Regions from separate parts of the Cupriavidus sp. H18C1 genome, predicted to be linked through region 1. Evidence: predicted binding sites of a transcription regulator. Region 1 holds the regulator's gene; the other holds the start of a gene.
The links. The regulator FliA, encoded in region 1, starts transcription of late flagellar genes. The targets are predictions, from matches to a motif close to CTAAAGTTTNNNNNNNNNNNGCCGNTA.
Positions count from the first base shown of each region.

Region 2: a site for FliA is predicted at 4,016-4,042, ahead of OJJOAM_RS04070 (DUF342 domain-containing protein). Genes of this name have one in related genera too.

Region 1 is NZ_CP186009.1:328,213-337,859, forward strand. Features, by position in the region: gene flgM (flagellar biosynthesis anti-sigma factor FlgM) at 1-224, shown strand, start outside; gene OJJOAM_RS17350 (flagella synthesis protein FlgN) at 318-776, shown strand; gene OJJOAM_RS17355 (hypothetical protein) at 794-1,225, opposite strand; gene OJJOAM_RS17360 (hypothetical protein) at 1,621-1,755, shown strand; gene clsB (cardiolipin synthase ClsB) at 1,776-2,987, opposite strand; gene OJJOAM_RS17370 (flagellar protein FlhE) at 3,128-3,532, opposite strand; gene OJJOAM_RS17375 (RNA polymerase sigma factor FliA) at 3,644-4,360, opposite strand; partial or broken gene OJJOAM_RS17380 (MinD/ParA family ATP-binding protein) at 4,380-5,157, opposite strand; gene flhF (flagellar biosynthesis protein FlhF) at 5,060-7,813, opposite strand; gene flhA (flagellar biosynthesis protein FlhA) at 8,296-9,647, opposite strand, start outside.
Region 2 is NZ_CP186008.1:863,198-872,844, reverse strand. Features, by position in the region: gene OJJOAM_RS04090 (threo-3-hydroxy-L-aspartate ammonia-lyase) at 1-660, shown strand, start outside; partial or broken gene OJJOAM_RS04085 (NAD(P)/FAD-dependent oxidoreductase) at 776-2,405, shown strand; partial or broken gene OJJOAM_RS04080 (DUF1415 domain-containing protein) at 2,409-2,970, shown strand; gene OJJOAM_RS04075 (class I SAM-dependent methyltransferase) at 3,080-3,907, opposite strand; gene OJJOAM_RS04070 (DUF342 domain-containing protein) at 4,249-5,757, shown strand; gene OJJOAM_RS04065 (hypothetical protein) at 6,017-6,394, opposite strand; tRNA gene OJJOAM_RS04060 (tRNA-Thr) at 6,628-6,703, opposite strand; gene OJJOAM_RS04055 (hypothetical protein) at 6,832-7,272, opposite strand; gene OJJOAM_RS04050 (class 1 fructose-bisphosphatase) at 7,556-8,572, opposite strand; gene OJJOAM_RS04045 (aminopeptidase N C-terminal domain-containing protein) at 8,825-9,553, opposite strand; partial or broken gene pepN (aminopeptidase N) at 9,492-9,647, opposite strand, start outside.

The sequences.
Region 1 (9,647 bases):
GCGCCGCACCGGCTGCGGGCGGCCTGACCATGAGCCCCCTGGGCACGCAGGTTCGCGATATCGGCACGCGACTCGCCCATGAGGCCGACGGCGATATCGACCAGGCCAAGGTGGACGAGATCCGCCAGGCCATCGCCGAAGGGCGCCTGAAGATGGACCCGAGCAAGATCGCCGACGGTCTGCTGGCCACGCTGCGCGAACTGACGCAGGACAACGGCCGCTGATCGCGCATCGATTTCGCCTCGATCCGCGTTGACGCCAACATCCGCGCCGCCCGGCCCACCGCTTCCCCACCGACTTCCTTCGACTTCGCGCCCATGAGCCAAGCCCTCATCGCCAGCATGCAGCACGAAACGCAAGCCATCGCGGCCTTCGTCGACGCCCTGCAGCAGGAACGGAACGCGATTCGCACCGGCGACTTCCAGTCGCTGGGCGAGCTGGTGCAGCGCAAGCAGGAACTGGCGCAGCAGATCGCCCAGCTGGGCGCCGCGCGCCAGGCGCAGATGGCCGCGCTCGGCATCCGCGTCGGCGGCGGCCGGCAACTGGTGGGACTGCATATCGATGAAGGCGTCGCCACCGCCTGGCGCACGCTGGTGCTGACCGCGCGCGGCGCGGCCGAGGCCAATGCGCTGAGCGGTGCCGTGGTGTCGGCGCATCTGGAATACACGCGTGACGCGCTGCAGGCGCTGCGCCAGCGCGGCGACACGGCCACGGTCTACGGCCGCAACGGCCGCGCGCAGGCCGGTCCGCGCGGCGTCAGCCTGGCCAGCGGCTAAAGCGTCCGCCCTTCCCCTCACGCGGTCGGCTCGACCGTGCTGGCGCGCCGTCCGCGCGCCTCCAGCAGGAAATACCCCACCACCGCCGGCAGCATCGGCAACAGGTAGTACATCGCCCGATAGGCCAGCAGCGCCGCCAGCAATGCGTGGTGCGGGACGCGGTCGCCCAGCAGCACCACGAACACGGTCTCCAGCACGCCCAGGCCCGCCGGGATATGGGCCACCGCCCCGGCGATGCTGCCGATCAGCACCACGCCGAGCACCACCAGCAGCGGCACCGACGACGGCAACAGGGTCTGGATGATGGCCGAGATCGTCAGCCAGTTGGTGATCGACAGCACGCACTGCATCACCGCGAAACGCAGCGGCGGCAGATGGAAGGCATGCCCGCGTACCGTCCAGCGGCGCCGCCGGGACTTCGCGCAGGCCAACAGGTAGGCGGCGACCACGGCGAGCAGCGCAAAGCCGGCGATCTGCAGCAGCGTGGCATTGAGCCCCCCATTCGACCGGCAGCACCACCGTGCGGGCGGCCAGCACCGCGCCCAGCAGCGCCAGATAGCCGATCCAGTTGCTGACCACGCCGATGGTATAGACCGAGGCGATCTGCGCGCCCGACAGTCCCGCCCCCGAATAGAGCCGGTAGCGAATGCCCAGGCCGCCGACCAGCGCGCCCAGGTTCAGGTTGAAGGCATAGCTGACGAAGGCGATCACGAGCACGCGCGGCGACGACAGCCGATGCCGCGCATACCAGCGGCCCAGCAGGTCGAACGCCGAATGCCAGAAATAGCTGAGCATCACCAGCAGCACGGCCGGCGTCAGCGTGCGGTAGTCGTATTCCTGCAGCGTGACCCAGACCTCGGCCCACTCGACCTCGGCCAGCTTCCTGACCACCAGCACCACCACCAGCGCCACGAAGGCGATGCCGAGTATGCGGCGCACCTGCGCCCAGCGGCTGCGCCGCCGTGCTCCCGTGGGATGACCTGCCTGTCGCGCCGTCATCTATTCGGCGCCCCGCTTCAGGATGGGAAATCGCCAGGGCCGGCGCGGCGGCTCGGCGGTGGCCACCACCAGCTTCGGCGTGTGGGCCGGCAGCCAGCCGGCCCACGCCGGGAAGCGGCGCAGGAAGTGGAACATCAGCGTGGTCGCCGCCAGTTGCAGCGGCGCGCGCGGCGCCTCGCGATTGGGCGGGATCTCGCGGCAGGCATTGGCCATCAGCGTGTCGAGGTTGGCGCGCAACTCCCGCGCGAAGCCGGCGTCGCGGATCACCAGATTGGCTTCGAGATTCAGCGACAGGCTCAGCGGGTCCAGATTGCTGGACCCGACGGTGGACCAGTCGCGGTCGATCACCGCGACCTTGCCGTGCAGCGGCCGCTCGCAATACTCGAAGATGCGTACGCCGGCGGCCTGCAGATGGGCGTACAGCATGTCGGCCATGCGCTTGACCCACAGCATGTCGGGATTGCCCTGCAGGATCAGCCGCACGTCGACGCCGCGCTGGGCTGCTTCGCAGATCGCATGCAGCAGGCGATAGCCGGGCAGGAAGTAGGCGTTGGCGATCACCACCTGATGCCGCGCGGCGCGGATCGCCTGCAGGTACTCCCATTCGATATCGGTCGGATGCGCGTCGTTGTCGCGCGTGACCAGCCACGCGTCCATGTTGCCGGCCGGCGGCGCGGGCGCGACCGCGGGCACCTCGACGTCGCCCGGCGGCAGCGTCTGCACGAGGAAGCGATGCACCTCGGCAGCGGCCGGCCCTTCGACCTCCACCGCATAGTCCTGCTTGGCCTGCGGGCCGTGGTCGGTCAGGTGCTGCGCGGAGAAGTTGATGCCGCCGATGAAGGCGATGCGCCCGTCGATCGCAACCAGCTTGCGATGCAGCCGGCGGAACAGGTTGGTGCGCACGCCCAGCAGCCGCCGGCGCGGCGCGAAGATATGGAAGCGCACGCCGGCCGCGACCATGCCCGAGACGAACTCCGGCGGCAGATCGGGCGAGCCGTAGCCATCGACGGTGATGGCCACATGCACGCCGCGCGCGGCGGCTGCGATCAATGCCTCGCGCAGCGCCACGCCGACGCGGTCGTCGAACAGGATGAAGGTTTCCAGCAGGACGCTGGTCTGGGCGGCGGCGATCGCGGCAAATACACGCGGGAAATATTCGTCGCCGTTTTCCAGCAGGCGGATGCGATTACCGCTGGTTCGGTTGGGGCTCATTTCGATGTCTCGCTGCCATATTCTCGCTAGGCAACAAGCACATTCAATGCCACCCGTTTCGGGCCGGCAAGAACATCGCAAATCACATCGTCATGACGGCGACTTGGAGGTCACCTGGCCGCGTCGCGCCGCCCCCCGATTCAGCGATAGCTGACCGTGACCTGGCTCGCCTGCCCTTGCAGCACGGGCGTCAGCGGGCCTTGTCCCGGTATGCGGAACGCGAACACGAAGCCCTTGTCGGCATCGTCGCCGCGGAAGGCATCGGTCTTGCCTTCGGCCCCCGGCAGCATCACGCAGCGATTGGCATTACAGAGATAGGCTTGCAGATTTGGCGGTGGCACACGCGCAAAACGGTAACGCCAGCGCACCGCGGTGATCACGCCCTCGGACTGCGTCAGATAGCCGCTGGGTAGGATAGGCGCCGACAAGGCGCGCACGCCGCGGCCATGCAGCGCGGGCGCCACCACCGAGGCGGTCCACGCATGGCGCGACTCGCTGCCGAAGTTGGCGTGCATCAGCGGCGAGGCGGCGCCGGGGGCCGCCATCGTCATCGCCACCGTCGCCGCGGCCACCGTTGCAACTGCCACCATCGGGCGGGGAGATCGGGCGCCGCAGCGCGCGGCACCACCGGACCGGGCGAGCTGGCATGCGAACCATCACAGCAGCCCGCGCAACTGGCTGCGCAGCCGGTTGATCGCCTGGCTGCGGATCTGGCACACGCGCGATTCGGTGACCTCGAGCACCGCGCCGATCTCCCGCAGGTTCAGCTCCTGGTCGTAGCACAGCGACAGCACCAGCTTCTCGCGTTCGGGCAGGCGCTCGATCGCGCGGATCAGCGCACCGCGCATGCCGCTCTCCATCAGCAGCGTCAGCGGATTGCCGTCCTCGCTGACCGTCAGGTGGCGATCGAGGAAATCCTCCTCGCCGGAGCGCTCGAAGTCCTCGTAGTGCAGCAGCTGGCAGCCATAGACCTCGTTGAGCATGCTCTGGTATTCGTCCAGCGGCATCTCCAGTTCTTCGGCGACCTCGGAGTCCAGCGGCGTGCGGCCGAGCTTCTGCTCCAGCGCGCGCACGGTCCGCTCGATCCGGCGCGTCGACTGGCGCAGGCTGCGGGACTGCCAGTCGTTGGCACGCACCTCGTCGAGCATCGCGCCGCGGATACGCTGGCTGGCGTAGGTTTCGAAGCGCGCGCCGTGGGTGTCTTCGTAGCGGCGGGCGGCGTCGAGCAGGCCGATCATGCCGGCCTGGATCAGGTCGTCCAGTTGCACGCTGGCCGGCAGCTTCGCCGCCAGTTGCAGGGCAATGCGCCGTACCAGCGGCGCATGGGTCTGGACGGTGTCGGTCTGTTCGAGCTTTCCCTGGATCGTGTACATGGTGGAATTCTCGCGAGTGCTAGCAGGCCATCGCCGAGGCGGGCGGCGCGGCGCCGGCGGCAGCGGTCGCTGCGCCCGGCGCGCCCGCAGCGGGCATCGGTTCGGGATCGGGTGAAAGAGGCCAGCCAGCGATGCTGGCGGCAAGTCGGCGCAGCATGGCGGTGGCCGGCGCGCCGGGGGAAGGCATCGACGACGCCGCGCGCGAGCGCCGTGCCGCGCGCCACCAGCGGGTCGGCCGGCAGCACGCCGGCGCAGCGCGCCTGCACGCCCAGGTACTGGCCCGCGGTGCGCGCCAGATTGCCGGCGATCGCCATCGCCGACGCTTCGCTGGCGGCGCCATTGACGACCAGTTCGAACTGCCGGCAGGCATAGCGGTGATGCAGCCGCTTGATGCAGGCGTAGGCCGCGGTCAGCGATTCGCGTTCGGGCCGCATCACCACCACCAGGTTGTGCGCGGCGCCGGAGAAGCGCGACAGCGTGCCATCGGCGCCAAGCCGCGCGTCGCTGACGACCGTTCGAAAGCCCTGCAGCGCCTGCAGCGCGCCCCACGCCGACGCATCGCCGGGCAGCAGCGCGGGCATGCCGGCTTCGCGGCGCCCCACCGCGGCCTCGGCCGCGATGGCGCCGGCGAGCACCTGGGCCAGCGTGCCCGACGGCGAAGCGCCGGCAAGGCGCGTCGCCCGCGCGTGCTGCTGATCTTCATCGACCAGCAGCACGCGCTCGCCCTGCAACGCCAGCGCATGGGCCAGCCCCAGCGCGACCGTGGTCGCGCCGGCGCCCGGCTCGCAACCGAGCACGGCGATACGGCGGGTGGCGCGCGGCGCCAGCATGCGGCGCAGGCTTTCGGCCTGATCGACGGCGAGCATGTTGGGTCAGTCTCCGAGCGCGGCCAGATCGAACCGGGCCGAGGCGTTCGCTGGCGCGCCGGCGGCCGTCTGCGTCATCCGTTGCGCCAGATGCTGGGCGGATTCGGGCAGGGCCGACGTGGCCAGCATCGATTCCGTGGTGGCGTGCCTGGCGGCGGAAGTGGCGGCCGAAGTGACGGCAGCGGTCGCGGCGGTGGTCACGGCGTCCGTGGGGGGCGTTGTTGACGGCGATGGCATCAAGCCCCGCCTTCTTCTCGTTCGCCACCGCATTGGACGCCGGCGCGCCGTTGCGGCCCGGGAAGTTCTCCAGCACGTCCAGCAAGGCCAGCAGGCGGCCCAAGCCTTCGAGCAGCGCGGCGGCGCCCGGCGCCGCATCCTTCGCGGCGGCACGGCCGGCCAGGCCGGCCAGGCAATCGATCGCCGCCGCGGCCGGCGCATGGGCCAGCCGCAAGGCGGTCATGCCGGCCTGCAGCGCGACCAGCGCGTCGACGTCGAACACTTGCGGCGAGGTACCGGCCGGGCGGCCGAGATGGTCCAGCGCATGGCGCAGCGTGCGGCCTTGCAGCGCCGCGGCATCGCCCCAGCGCGCCCACTGGGCGAGCTGCGCGCCGGCCCCGGCCAGCGCCGGATCGGCCAGCAGATAGTCGACGGCCAGCGTCTGGCCGCTGTCGCGCTCGATGGTGCGCACGGCCAGCAGCACGGCATCGATGCCGCCTTCGCTGGCGGCGCCGCGCGCCGCGCGCGCCTGTCCTTCGACCACGCGCACGCGCGTCTGCGCCATCCATTGCACCGCGTCGCGGTCGCGCCAGCGCAGTTCGGCCTGCGCGTGGAAGGTCAGCGTGTCGGCCAGCGCGTCGAGCTTCCACGCGGTGCCATCGCACAGCACGCGCGCGCTCTTGCGCGCGGACGCCAGCCAGCGCTCGCCGCTCGACTGCCAGCGTTGCAGCGTGGCGCCGGCCGGCATCGTGTCGAGCAGATGGACGACGGTACGGCGCGCGGCCAGCGCGGCGCGCCAGTCGGCCATCTCGGCGTCCCAGCCGCCGGCCTGCTGCGCGCGCGCCAGCGGCGTCACGGTGGCCATCAGCGGCATGCCGTCGCGATCGCCGAGCCACAGCGTGTGCTGCCACGGCTGCGGCGCGCGCCGGCCCGGCACCGCACAGGGCAGCGTCACCGAGGCGGACAGCACAAAGTGTTCGCAATGCCGGCTTGCGTCCTGGCAGATCGCATCGCGGACCTGGCGTACCAGCGGACGCAGCTCGGCCTGCGCGGCGCGGCTTGCCCACAGCTCGCGCAGCAGCGCAAAGCCATAGGAGCCGTCGCGCAGCGCGTTGACGCAGGCGCCCACGGCGTGGCCGCTGTCCGCGATCGAGCGCAGCACGTCGTGCGCTTCGTTGCGCGCGCCCTGGCCCGCATCGGCAGCGTCGTCCGCACCTTGGGCAGCCAGCGCACGCCGTGCGGCCTGCGCATCGGCGAACACCGAGCCGCGCCGCGGCATCAGGAAGGCGCGCTCGACCAGCGCGTCGCCGCGCGCCAATTCCAGATGCTCGGGCACGCGCTGGCCGGTCGAGGCGTAGAACACCGGCAGCCGATGCCGGATCACGACATCGAGCACCGAACCGAGATGGGTCGCCTCGTCGAGCTTGCTGATGATGCAGCCGTCGATGCCGGCGCCCGGCGCGGCGTCGTGGCGGTAGGCGTGCACCACCTCGTTGAGCGTATCGCCGTGGCTGGCGCCGTTGAGCAGCAGCACGCGTTGCACCGGCGCGGGCGCGCCCGCCAGCATCGCGATCTGCTCGGACAGGTTACGGTCGCGCTGGCTCATGCCGACGGTATCGATGATGACCAGATGCTTCTGCGACAGCGCGCCCAGCGCGAGGCGCAGATCGGACGCGTCCTTGACCGCATGCACCGGCACGCCAAGGATGTCGCCGTAGATGCGCAGCTGCTCGTGCGCGCCGATACGGAAGGTGTCGGTGGTCAGCAGCGCCAGCTTGTCGGCGCCGTGCTTGAGCACGAAGCGCGCGGCCAGCTTGGCGGTGGTGGTGGTCTTGCCGACCCCGGTGGGGCCGACCAGCGCCAGCACGCCGCCCTGGCCGAACAGCGCGTCCTCGTCGGCCAGTACCGGCACCTTGCTGGCGATCTCGTGGCGGATCCAGCCCATCGCTGCCGGACGGTCATAACCGGCCGGCAGCCGCGCCAGCAGCGTGCGCGCCAGTTGCGCGGAGAAGCCCGCGCCGACCAGCCATTCGAACAGCGACTCGCGCAGCGGATCGGCGGCGGCGGCCGGCACGGCGGGGACCGCGATGCCCGACAGTTGCCGCTCGATCAGCGCGCGCATCGATTGCAGTTCGCCGCGGATGCCGTCGATGTCTTCTGCGGCCGCGACCTGGATCGGCTCGCGCACCGGCGGCTGGAACCGGGGCGCACTGTCGGAGATCGCACCGAGATCGGTATCGCGCATCGCCACGATTTCCACGCCGCCGTCGACGGTGCGGTTGGACAGCACCACGGCGTCCGGCCCCATGGCTTCGCGCACCTGGCGCAAGGCTTCGCGGCCGGTGGCCGCCACAAATTTGGCTACGCTCATGTCTTGCGACCCTTGTATCAGCGGATTCCAGCGGCACCGCCGGTCATGGCAATCAATCGATGTTCGGCTGTCCGCACCGCGGCATGGCAAGGCGGTGCACGACGGTGTCGGCGTACGGCCGACGGGCGCCGGCCGGCTTGTCGTCGCGCGGTGGCAGCGGGCGTCTCGCGCAGGGAAGAGAAGCGGGACGTTGCGGGGGATCGCCGCGCTCGGCCATCGACACCACATTCCGAAGCGGCAGCCAGCCTCTTCGACGTGTCGATTATGCGAGGGACGCCCTGGTGCTATTGGGCGGAATAGGCGGGGGATTGCGGCGCTATTTGGGCGATGACGGCGCCGCACGTCTTCATGTTCGGGTTAACGGCAGCGCGCGGGATTTTTTCGGCCCATGATGAGAAACAGGCGACAGGGAGTGCTCCCGTCGCCTGCCATCGCGCCTGCCATCGCGCCGGCCGTTCGACGCCGGCCCTGTCGAAATGCACTCAGCCCGCCCCGCCGATCATCGCGGTGATGCGGATATTGCGGTTGTCCGGCACCTCGGAGTGCGACAGCACCCGCAATTGCGGCATGGTCCGCCGCAGGAAGCGGGACAGCAGCGGCCGCAGCGCATGCGGAACCAGCAGCACCGGATCGAGACCCATCTGCTCCTGACGTGCCACCGCCCCCTGCGCCTGCTGCAGCAGCGCATCGGCCAGGCCCGGCTCGATGCTGCCGCCGGAGTTCAGGGCCTGCGACAGCACGCGCTCCAGGCCCGCATCCAGGCCGATCACCTGCAGGTCGGCGCCGTTCGGGAACCACTGCTGCGTGATCGCGCGGCCCAGCGCCATGCGCACCAGCGCGGTCAGCTCGTTCGGATCGCTGATCTTCGGCGCATGTTCGGCGATCACATCCAGGATGGTGCGCATGTCGCGGATCGGCACGCTTTCGTCCAGCAGGTTCTGCAGCACCTTCTGCAGCGCCGTCAGCGTGATGGTCTTGGGCACCAGGTCCTCGGTCAGCTTCGGCGATTCCTTGGCGATGCGGTCCAGCAGCTGCTGCACCTCCTGGCGGCCCAGCAGTTCGGCCGCGTGCTGATGGATCAGATGGTTCAGGTGCGTGGCCACCACCGTGCTGGCGTCGACCACGGTGTAGCCGAGCGCCTGCGCCTGTTCCTTGATGCCGCTGTCGATCCAGACCGCCGGCAGGCCGAAGGCCGGGTCGCGCGTCGGCGTGCCGGGCAGCGTGCCGCTGACCTGGCCCGGGTCGATCGCCATCCATTGGCCGGGCACCGCTTCGCCGTAGCCGATCTCGACGCCCTTGAGCGTGATGCGGTAGGCGTTGGGCTTCAGTTCCAGGTTGTCGCGGATATGGACCACCGGCACCAGGAAGCCGACCTCCTGCGCCACCTTCTTGCGGATGCTCTTGATGCGGCCCAGCAGTTCGCCGTTCTGCGCGCGATCGACCAGCGGAATCAGCCGGTAGCCGACTTCCATGCCCAGCGGATCGACCAGCGTGACGTCGTCCCAGGTGGCCTCGGTGTTTTCGTTGGCCAGCGCCGGCGCACGTTCTTCGCGCTTGGCGGTCTGCTTGGCCGCCTGCTGGCGCTTGCCGACATAGGTGCCGAACCAGATCAGCGCACCGGCCAGCAGCAGGAAGGCGATGTGCGGCATGCCGGGGATGATGCCGAGCAAACCGATGATGCCGCCGGTGATGTACAGCACGCGCGGATCGGAGAACAGCTGCCCGGTCAGCTGCTCGCCGACGTCCTGGTTGTTCGACACGCGCGAGACGATGACACCGGCGGCGGTCGAGATCACCAGCGCCGGAATCTGCGCGACCAGGCCGTCGCCGATGG
Region 2 (9,647 bases), on a different replicon from region 1:
GCGGCCAAGATCGCCGCGACGCGCGGCTATGGCGGCGAAGTCGTGCTGTACGACCGCTATACCGAAGACCGCCAGGAGATCAGCCAGCGGCTGGCCCGCGAGCAGGGCCTGACGCTGATTCCGCCGTTCGACCATCCGCACGTGATGGCCGGGCAGGGCACCGCGGCCAAGGAATTGTTCGAGCAGGCCGGGCCGCTCGACGTGCTGCTGGTGCCGCTGGGCGGCGGCGGCCTGCTGTCGGGCAGCGCGGTGGCCGCGCGGGCGATGCATCCCGGCTGCAAGATCATCGGCGTCGAGCCGGAAGCGGGCAACGACGGCCAGCAGAGCCTGCGCGCCGGACGCATCGTCGAGATCCGCACGCCCGACACCATCGCGGACGGCGCGCAGACCCAGCATCTGGGCCGCTACACCTTCCCGGTGTTGCAGCAGCTGGTCGACGACGTCGTCACGGTCAGCGATGCCCAGCTGGTCGAGGCGATGCGCTTCTTTGCCGGCCGCATGAAACTGGTGGTCGAGCCGACCGGCTGCCTCGGCGCCGCCGCCGCCTTCGCCGGCAAGGCGCCGATCGCCGGCAAGCGGGTCGGCATCATCCTGTCCGGCGGCAATGTCGACATGGCGCGCTACGCCGCGCTGCTGGGGCAGGTGCCGGCGCAGGACTGACGATACCGGGGGGCAGGGCGCGACGGCCTCGGCAAGGGGCCGGCGCGCCCGAAAGGCTTTAGAATTGCGGTCCGGCCATCGGACCCGCCGTTCGGCCGCCGAATACATTGCCCCCATGCTACGCCTCAGTGAACTCAAGCTCCCCCCTCGACCATTCGGAAAGTGACCTGGAGGCCGCAGTCCGTGCGCGGCTGGTCGAGATCGGGGTCAAGGGCGACGGCATGGTGTCCTTCACCGTGTTCCGCCGCGCGCACGACGCGCGCAAGCGTTCCGATATCAAGCTGACCTACATCGTCGATATCGAGGTGAAGGACGAGCAGGCGGCGCGCAAGCGCATCGCCGGCAAGCCGAACTGGAGCGTGACGCCCGACATGACGTACCGCTTCGTCGCGCAGGCACCGCAGCATGCGGCGACGCCGCGCCCGGTCGTGATCGGCATGGGCCCGTGCGGCCTGCTGGCCGGGCTGATCCTCGCGCAGATGGGCTTCCGGCCGATCATCCTGGAGCGCGGCAAGGAAGTGCGCGAACGCACCCGGGACACCTTCGGCCTATGGCGCAAGAGCGTGCTGAACCCCGAGTCCAACGTGCAGTTCGGCGAGGGCGGCGCCGGCACCTTCTCCGACGGCAAGCTCTACAGCCAGATCAAGGACCCGAAGCACTACGGCCGCAAGGTGCTGCACGAGTTCGTCAAGGCGGGCGCGCCGGAGGACATCCTGTTCAAGGCACGGCCGCACATCGGCACGTTCCGCCTGGTCAAGATGGTGGAGAACATCCGCGCCGAGATCTTCGCGCTCGGCGGCGAGATCCGCTTCGGCACGCGCGTCGACGATATCGACATCGAAGGCGGCCGCGTGCGCGGACTGCAGCTGTCCAATGGCGACTACCTGCCGTGCGAGCAGGTCGTGCTGGCGGTGGGCCACAGCGCGCGCGACACCTTCGAGATGCTGCACCGCCGCGGCGTGTTCATGGAGGCCAAGCCGTTCTCGCTGGGCTTCCGCATCGAACATCCGCAGGGCATGATCAACCGCAGCCGCTTCGGCAAGTTCGCCGGCAACAAGCTGCTGGGCGCGGCCGACTACAAGATCGTGCACCACTGCAGCAACGGCCGTTCGGTCTACAGCTTCTGCATGTGCCCAGGCGGCACCGTGGTGGCGGCCGCTTCCGAGCCGGGGCGTGTGGTGACCAACGGCATGAGCCAGTACAAGCGCGCCGAGCGCAATGCCAATGCCGGCATCGTCGTCGGCATCACGCCGGCCGACTATCCGGGCGGACCGCTGGCCGGGATCGACTTCCAGCGCCATTGGGAGGAACGCGCCTTCGAACTGGGCGGGCGCAACTACTGCGCGCCGGGCCAGCTGGTCGGCGACTTCCTGGCGCGGCGGCCGTCGACCGCGCTGGGCACCGTCGAACCGTCGTACAAGCCGGGCGTGACGCCGACCGATCTGAGCACCGCGCTGCCCGACTACGTGATCGAGGCGATTCGCGAGGCGCTGCCGGCGTTCGAGCGCCAGGTGCCGGGCTTCGCGATGGACGACGCCGTGCTGACCGGCGTCGAGACGCGGACCTCGTCGCCGCTGCGCATCCGCCGCAAGGACGACTACCAGAGCGTCAATGTCGCGGGCCTCTATCCGGCTGGCGAGGGCGCGGGCTACGCGGGCGGCATCTATTCCGCGGCGATCGACGGCATCGAGGTCGCCGAGGCGGTCGCGCTCGATATCGTCGGCCGGGTCGGCAAGGCGGCCTGAGCGATGTCGCCGTCGGAGCAGCAGGCGATTCTCGACGCCACGCGCCACTGGCTGACGCGCGCGGTGATCGGGCTCAACCTGTGCCCGTTCGCCAAGAGCGTCCACGTCAAGGGAGCAGATCCGCTACGTGGTCTGCGAGGCCACCGATGCCGAGGCGCTGCTCGACGCGCTGGAGGCCGAGCTGAAGGGGCTGGCGGAGGCCGATCCCGCGCGCATCGACACCACGCTGCTGATCGTCCCCTGGATGCTGGCGGACTTCGCCGACTACAACGATTTCCTCTATCTGGCCGAGCGCCTGCTCGACAGCCTCGGCCTGTCCGGCGTGCTGCAGATCGCCAGCTTCCACCCGCAATACCAGTTCGCCGGCACCGCCGCCGACGATATCGAAAACTACACCAATCGCGCGCCGTATCCGATCCTGCATCTGCTGCGCGAAGACAGCATCGAGCGGGCGGTCGAGGCCTTTCCCGACGCGGCGGACATCTACGAGCGCAACGAGGAAACCATGCGCCGGCTCGGCCATGAAGGCTGGCGGCGCTGGATGGCGGGCGACGATCCGCAGTAGGTGCGACGCGGCAGGTGCGGCGCGGCAGGTGTGACGCAATGTGTGACGCAACAACTGCGACACAGTGGGCGCGATGCACCAGGTGCGGGTCAGCGCGCCCCGGTGAATCTCAGGCGGGCGTGAAGAACCGCTCGCGCATTTCCTCCAGCCCCAGCGTTTCGAGCACGTGAGCCAGGCGCTCGGCCGGCCGCCGGCGCGGCAGGTCCTTGTACTGGGCGACGATCAGCTCGTTCTTCATCGAGTGTTCCCACCCGACCAGCTCGGTCACCGTGACCTGATAGCCGTGCGCCTCCAGCTGCAGGCAGCGCAGCACGTTGGTGACCTGGCTGCCGAATTCGCGCGTATGCAGCGGATGGCGCCAGATCTCCGTCAGCGGGTTGCCCAGCGTCTTCGACTTGTTCCGGCGCAGCACGGCGGCGACCTCGGCCTGGCAGCAGGGCACCACCACGATGTACTTGGCGCGCTTGGTCAGCGCGAAGCGGATGGCGTCGTCGGTCGCGGTATTGCAGGCATGCAGCGCGGTCACCATGTCGACCGTGGCGGGCAGCCGCTCCGAGGTGATCGACTCCGCCACCGACAGATTCAGGAACGACATGCCCGGAAAACCGAGCCGCTCGGCGAGCGCGGTGGACGAGCGCACCAGTTCCTCGCGCGTCTCGATGCCGTAGATGTGCGAGCGGTCCTGCTGCGTCTTGAAAAACAGATCGTAGAGGATGAAGCCGAGATACGACTTGCCGGCGCCATGGTCGACCAGCGTCAGGTCGGCATGGTCGCGCTTGAGGTCCTGCAGCAGCGGCTCGATGAACTGATAGAGGTGGTAGACCTGCTTCAGCTTGCGGCGGCTGTCCTGGTTCATCTTGCCGTCGCGGGTCAGGATATGGAGTTCCTTGAGCAGCTCGATCGACTGGCCGGGACGGATTTCGTGGGTGTTCGACATGGGATACGGCGGGGTTGGCCCGGGGTTCTGACGCGCCGTGTCTGGGGACGGCGGGGGCCCGGGCGGGCAGGGCGACAGTTTACCGGAAGGCGTACCGAAAAAATTTTCCTAAAGTTTTGCCGAAATCCGCCGTAGGTGACGGACAGGCGGCATGCCGACTCGGGTGCCGCCCCGACAACAACGATAAATCAAAGGCAGACGGCTGGAGGACGCGATGGGCGACGTAGCAGCTTCGGTTGTACGGGTGTGGGTGGAGAACACGGACAAGTCCGTGCGGGCGCGGTACGAGGTGCCGGCGGAGATGGAGGGGGGGCGGTGGACCGCCCGATCGCGCGGCGCTGATGGCAGCTCTCGAGGCCCAGGGCTGGGCGCACGCGAAGCTCGATGAGCACGCCATCGCCGCCTTCCTGCTGGCTTGCCATCGCGACGGCGCGCCGGCCGACGCGGTGATCGGCGAACTGGTCGATGGCTACTTCGAGATCGATATCGATGCCGATTCGCTGACGGTGCGGCTGACGCTATGGCCGCCGGAGGGCGGCCGCGCGGTGCAGCCCAACGACGTTCGTATCGTGCTGGCGGGGCGCGGCATCAAGCTGCCCGTTGACGAGCCGGCGCTGGCCGAGGCCTTCGCCGCGGGGCGTTGCGACGACCTGCCGATCGTGCACGGCACGGCGCCCACGCGCGGCACGCCGGCGCGCTTCATCAACCTGCTCGAGCCGCGCCGCGGCGGCGCCGAGGACGACCGCGCCCGCATCGATCTGCGCGACCTCGGCAATCTGTTGCTGGTGCAGCCCGGCACGCATCTGATGCGGCGTATCCCGGCGGTGCCGGGCACCGCGGGGCAGGACGTGTTCGGCCGCGTGTTGCCGGCTCCCGAGGTTGCCGACACGCCGTTCGCCGAACGCCTGAACGGCGTGGCCCAGGACGCAAACGACCCCAATCTGCTGGTGGCGACGGTGGCGGGCTTGCCGTCGGTGCGCGCGCGCGGCGTCAGCGTCAACCCGGTCGTCGCCGTGGACGCGGTCGACATGCACTCCGGCAACATTGCGTTCGAGGGCACGCTGCGCGTCAGCGGCGATATCAAGACCGGCATGTCGGTGCGCGTGGCCGGCGACGTGATCGTCGGCGGCACCATCGAGGCCGCCCATGTCGAGGCAGGCGGCAATGTGGTCGTCAGCGGCGGCATCATCGGCAAGTCCGAGGGGCCCCACGATCCGGCCAGCACCGTCGCGCGGATCCAGTGCAAGGGATCGGTGCATGCCCGCTTCATCGAAAACGCCGTGGTCGAAGCCGGTACCACGGTCACTGTCGACAGCGGCATTCGCCAGAGCGATGTCGCCGCGGGCGAAACCATCACCGCGGGCGACCCCGCCGTCGGCAGTGGCAATATCACCGGCGGCCGCTGCCGCGCCTGGCATGCGGTGCGCACCGGCACGCTCGGCGCGCCGGCCGGCACCGCCACCGCCATCCACGTCGGCCTGAACCCCTATGCCGATGCCGAGAAGGCCGCGCTCGAGGCGGACAAGCGCCGGCAGGAACAGGAGCAGGCCAAGATCCAGCAACTGATGGCCTTCTTCGCCAAGAATCCCGAGCGTGCCACGCCGGAACTGCGCGAGAAGGCGCGCGCCACGCTGTTCAAGTACACCCGCGACATGCTGGACACCGACGCCCATCTGGCCAGGCTGACCGAGCAGCTGCACCCGCGCCCGGACGCCGCCGTGGTGGTCGGCAAGAAGGTGCACGGCGGGGTCAGCGTCACCATCGGACAGAAATCCATGCGCGTGATGGAGGACATGCCGAAGGTGGAACTGCGGCTGATAGGCGAGGGGATCGGGGTGGTGCGGGAATGAAAAACGGCGCCACGGCGCCGTTTTTTCTCGATGCATTGTGTTGGAGCGGAGGGGTGATCCGGGGCAGGGGTGGTGGATGGATGACGCCCTGAGCCAGTTCCCGTGCGTACCTGCAAGACCTCGAGCGCTTGCGCCAGCGCGTGCTCTTCGCTTTCTCCCAGCGCCATTGCCTCCGGTACATCCGGAAAACTCGCCCGGTAGGTGCCGTTGGTGTCGAGTCGAAGGTGGACGGGGTAGTCGTACATGGGTCCTTCGGCTCCTAGGCCATCGGCCGCCAACGCCGATTCCGATTGATGGACGCACAATGACCATCATCCAACGCCTCAAGAGCGCGCCGCAACCATCGCGCTTCGTCCAGCGTTACCGGATAGCGCTGCTCCACGTCGTCGATCGAGCCGAGGTCGAAATAACTTCGCAGCGTGTTGCCGTGGATCGTGACGCCCCAGTTGTCCATTTGCCGCAGGTCGGCGACGCGGAGCGTGACGAAGGCATCGGGATCGTTCGAGCCGGCGCTGCCAATGGCCTGGTCCAATCGCATCGCTATCGCGCGCACTTCGGTGCAGTCCGGCGGACCGTTGTCGTCCGCGCCGTGTTCGGATATGGCAGTGCGCTTCAGCGAGGCCGTGGGGTCAGGCAAGGAGGGGAAGGCCGGATACCTCTGGCTGTCGGTGAATTGTGATGGGATTCATGGCGAGCTCGAGCGGATGGAGGAAGTTCGAGCTTATCCGGCGCCAGCGCGGTTGGCGCTGAGCGGATTCTGAAAGGCGGGAGGGGCGGGGAGGAACGAATGCCCGGCGTGGCCAGGCGCAAGGGGAGGGCCGCGCCAAAACAAAAATGCCCTTGGATATCCAAGGGCATTTCTTTGAAACCTGGTGCCGAAGAGAGGAATCGAACCCCCGACCTTCTCATTACGAATGAGCTGCTCTACCGACTGAGCTACTTCGGCAACACTACCGGTTGGGAACCGGATAGAGCCCGCAATAATAGCAGCGGATCAGGCGGCTGTGAAGCCCCTCAGCGCACTTTTTCTGTGGAGCCCCGGCACACTTTTTTCACGGTGCGTGCCGGCGCCCGTCAGCCGAAGGTGCGGTCGGGGGAGGATGCCGGATTGGCGGGATTGGCCGGCATCGGTTCGTCGGGGCGCGTCAGGGCGGCGAGCAGGCCGTCGGTCGCGGCCACGAATTCGCGCAGGCGGACCAGCGTGACCGGAAAGACCGGGTCCGACGCGTCGATGGTCCACGGATAGAAGTACAACTCGCGCTCCTGGGCGCTGATGGGCACGCCCCAGTTCGCCAGTTGGCGCAGGTCGCAGACATGCAGATCGATGCCGTCGCTCAGGCCGTAATGCAGCGCGACGTCCAGCGTCTCGTGCAGCCGGATGGCCAGGGCCTGCACGGCTGCGCGTTCGAGCGGGGCCTCGCCGCAGGGCGGGTTTGCCGGCGCGATGGCACTGGCGGGCGGGTTGATCGGCGGGGTGATGGCGTAGCGGGCGCCGGCATCCGAGAGGGGGACCATCGCGGTTTCCTTGCTGCTTGTTGGGGGACAAGTGTGGTGCAGAAAACAGCAGGGTAGGGACTCGGCGAGGCGGGGGGAAATGAGCGGATTCTGATTTGCGCTGCCCAAAGAAAAAGGAGCCACCGCATTGCGGTTGGCTCCCATTCAGCGAGGCAAGGCGAGGACGGGCACGTCGAAGCCGGTCCGGATCAGGCCGGCCTCTCCCGGAGGCCGGTCACCGTGCAGGCACAAAGGCCGGTCCCCAGGCGGGCGCAACGGCCGGCCGCGGTGCAGCCAAGGCGTATCAGCCGCCTGCCTGCGCTTCCCGGTGATAGCCGGTCACGCGCTCGACCTCGTTCTTCGAGCCCAGGATCACCGACACGCGCTGGTGCAGTTTTTCCGGCTGGACTTCGAGGATGCGCTGGTGGCCGTTGGTGGCCGCGCCGCCGGCCTGTTCGACCAGCATCGCCATCGGGTTGGCCTCGTACATCAGGCGCAGCTTGCCGGGCTTCTCCGGCTCGCGCTTGTCCCACGGGTACATGAAGATGCCGCCGCGCGTCAGGATGCGATGCACGTCGGCGACCATCGAGGCGATCCAGCGCATGTTGAAGTTCTTGCCGCGCGGGCCTTCCTCGCCGGCCAGACATTCGTCGATGTAGCGGCGCACGGGCGGGGCCCAATGCCGCATGTTCGACATGTTGATCGCGAACTCCTTGGTGTCCTCGGGGATCTTCACGTCCGACTGCGTCAGCACGAAGCTGCCCGCCTCGCGGTCCAGCGTGAACATATGGACGCCGTTGCCGACGGTCAGCACCAGCGTGGTCTGCGGGCCGTACACCGCGTAGCCGGCCGCGACCTGATGCGTGCCCGGCTGCAGGAAGTCGCTCTCGGTGACGGTCTGGCCCGGCTTGGGCATATGCAGCACCGAGAAGATGGTGCCGATGGACACGTTGACGTCGATGTTCGACGAACCGTCGAGCGGATCGAACAGCAGCAGGTATTCGCCCTTCGGATAGCGGTTCGGGATCTCGTAGAACGAGTCCATTTCCTCCGACGCCATCGCGGCCAGGTGGCCGCCCCATTCGTTGGCGTCGAGCAGCACTTCGTTGGCGATCACGTCCAGCTTCTGCTGGGTTTCGCCCTGCACGTTGCCGGTGCCGGCCGAGCCGAGCACGCCGGCGAGCGCGCCCTTGCTGACGGCATTGGAGATGGCCTTGCACGCGCGCGCGACCACCTCGATCAGCAGCCGCAGTTCGGGCTGGATGGTGTTGTGCTTGCGTTGTTCCTCGACCAGATAGCGGGTCAGGCTGATGCGAGTCATGGGTTTCCTCCTTGAATGGCCGCCATTCTACAGGCCGGGGCGGGCGGCCCACCGTTGCCGGCGGACCCGCTTGCGATCGCCGGTTCGCTATCGCACCCAACTGGCACCCGCCCGAGGCATCCGGCTGGGCACCCTGGCGGGCACATAACCACGCCTCCAACCACGCCCACACCCGTCGTCCGACCGCGCCCCCCAACCGGGCAGCGAGCCGCGCCCCGGCAACCGCGCCGCCATCGGCCCCAGCGGCCCGCATCACGCCGACAACGCCTTGCCGACGATCTCGCGCACGTCGCGCGACAGCTTGTCGGCCGCCGCGACCCGCTCCAGCGCGGCGCGCATCCTGTCGCGCAGCGGCAGCGCGTACTTCTGCCAGCGGTCGAGCGCGCGCGCCAGGCGCGCCGCCACCTGCGGGTTGATGGCGTCCAGCGCCAGCACCTGTTCGGCCCAGAACGCGTAGCCGGAACCGTCCTCGGCATGGAACTGCGCCGGGTTGCCCGAGCAGAAGCTGAAGATCAGCGCCCGCGCCCGGTTGGGGTTGCGCAGCGTGAAGGCGGGATGCTGCATCAGCGCCCGCACCGTGTCGATGGTGCGCTTGCCCGCATGCGGGCCGACTTCGCCGCGTTGCATGCCCTGCAGCGAGAACCACTTGTCGACCACCAGCGGATCGTGCTCGAAGCGCTGGTAGAAGTCGGCCAGCGCGGCCTCGCGGCCCGGCGCGAAGCTGTTGACCAGCGCGGTCAGCGCGGCGAAGCGGTCGGTCATGTTGTCGGCCTGCTGATACTGCTCGCCGGCCAGCGCATACATCGCGTCGTCGCCGACCTCGACCAGATAGCCGAGCGCGAGATTGCGCAGCGCGCGCTTGCCGGCCGACTCCGCGTCGGGACGATACGGACCAGTGGTCGCGCTGGTCTCGTAGGCCCCCGAGCCAGTCGCTCTGCAGCGTGCGGGCGAGGCCGGCGCGCATGAACTGCCGCGCGCGATGGATCGCCGCCGGGTCGGCCACGCCCATGCGCTCGGCCAGATAGGCCTCGGCCGGCAGCATCAGCGCCTGCTCGCGGAAGGCGGGGCTCAGCGA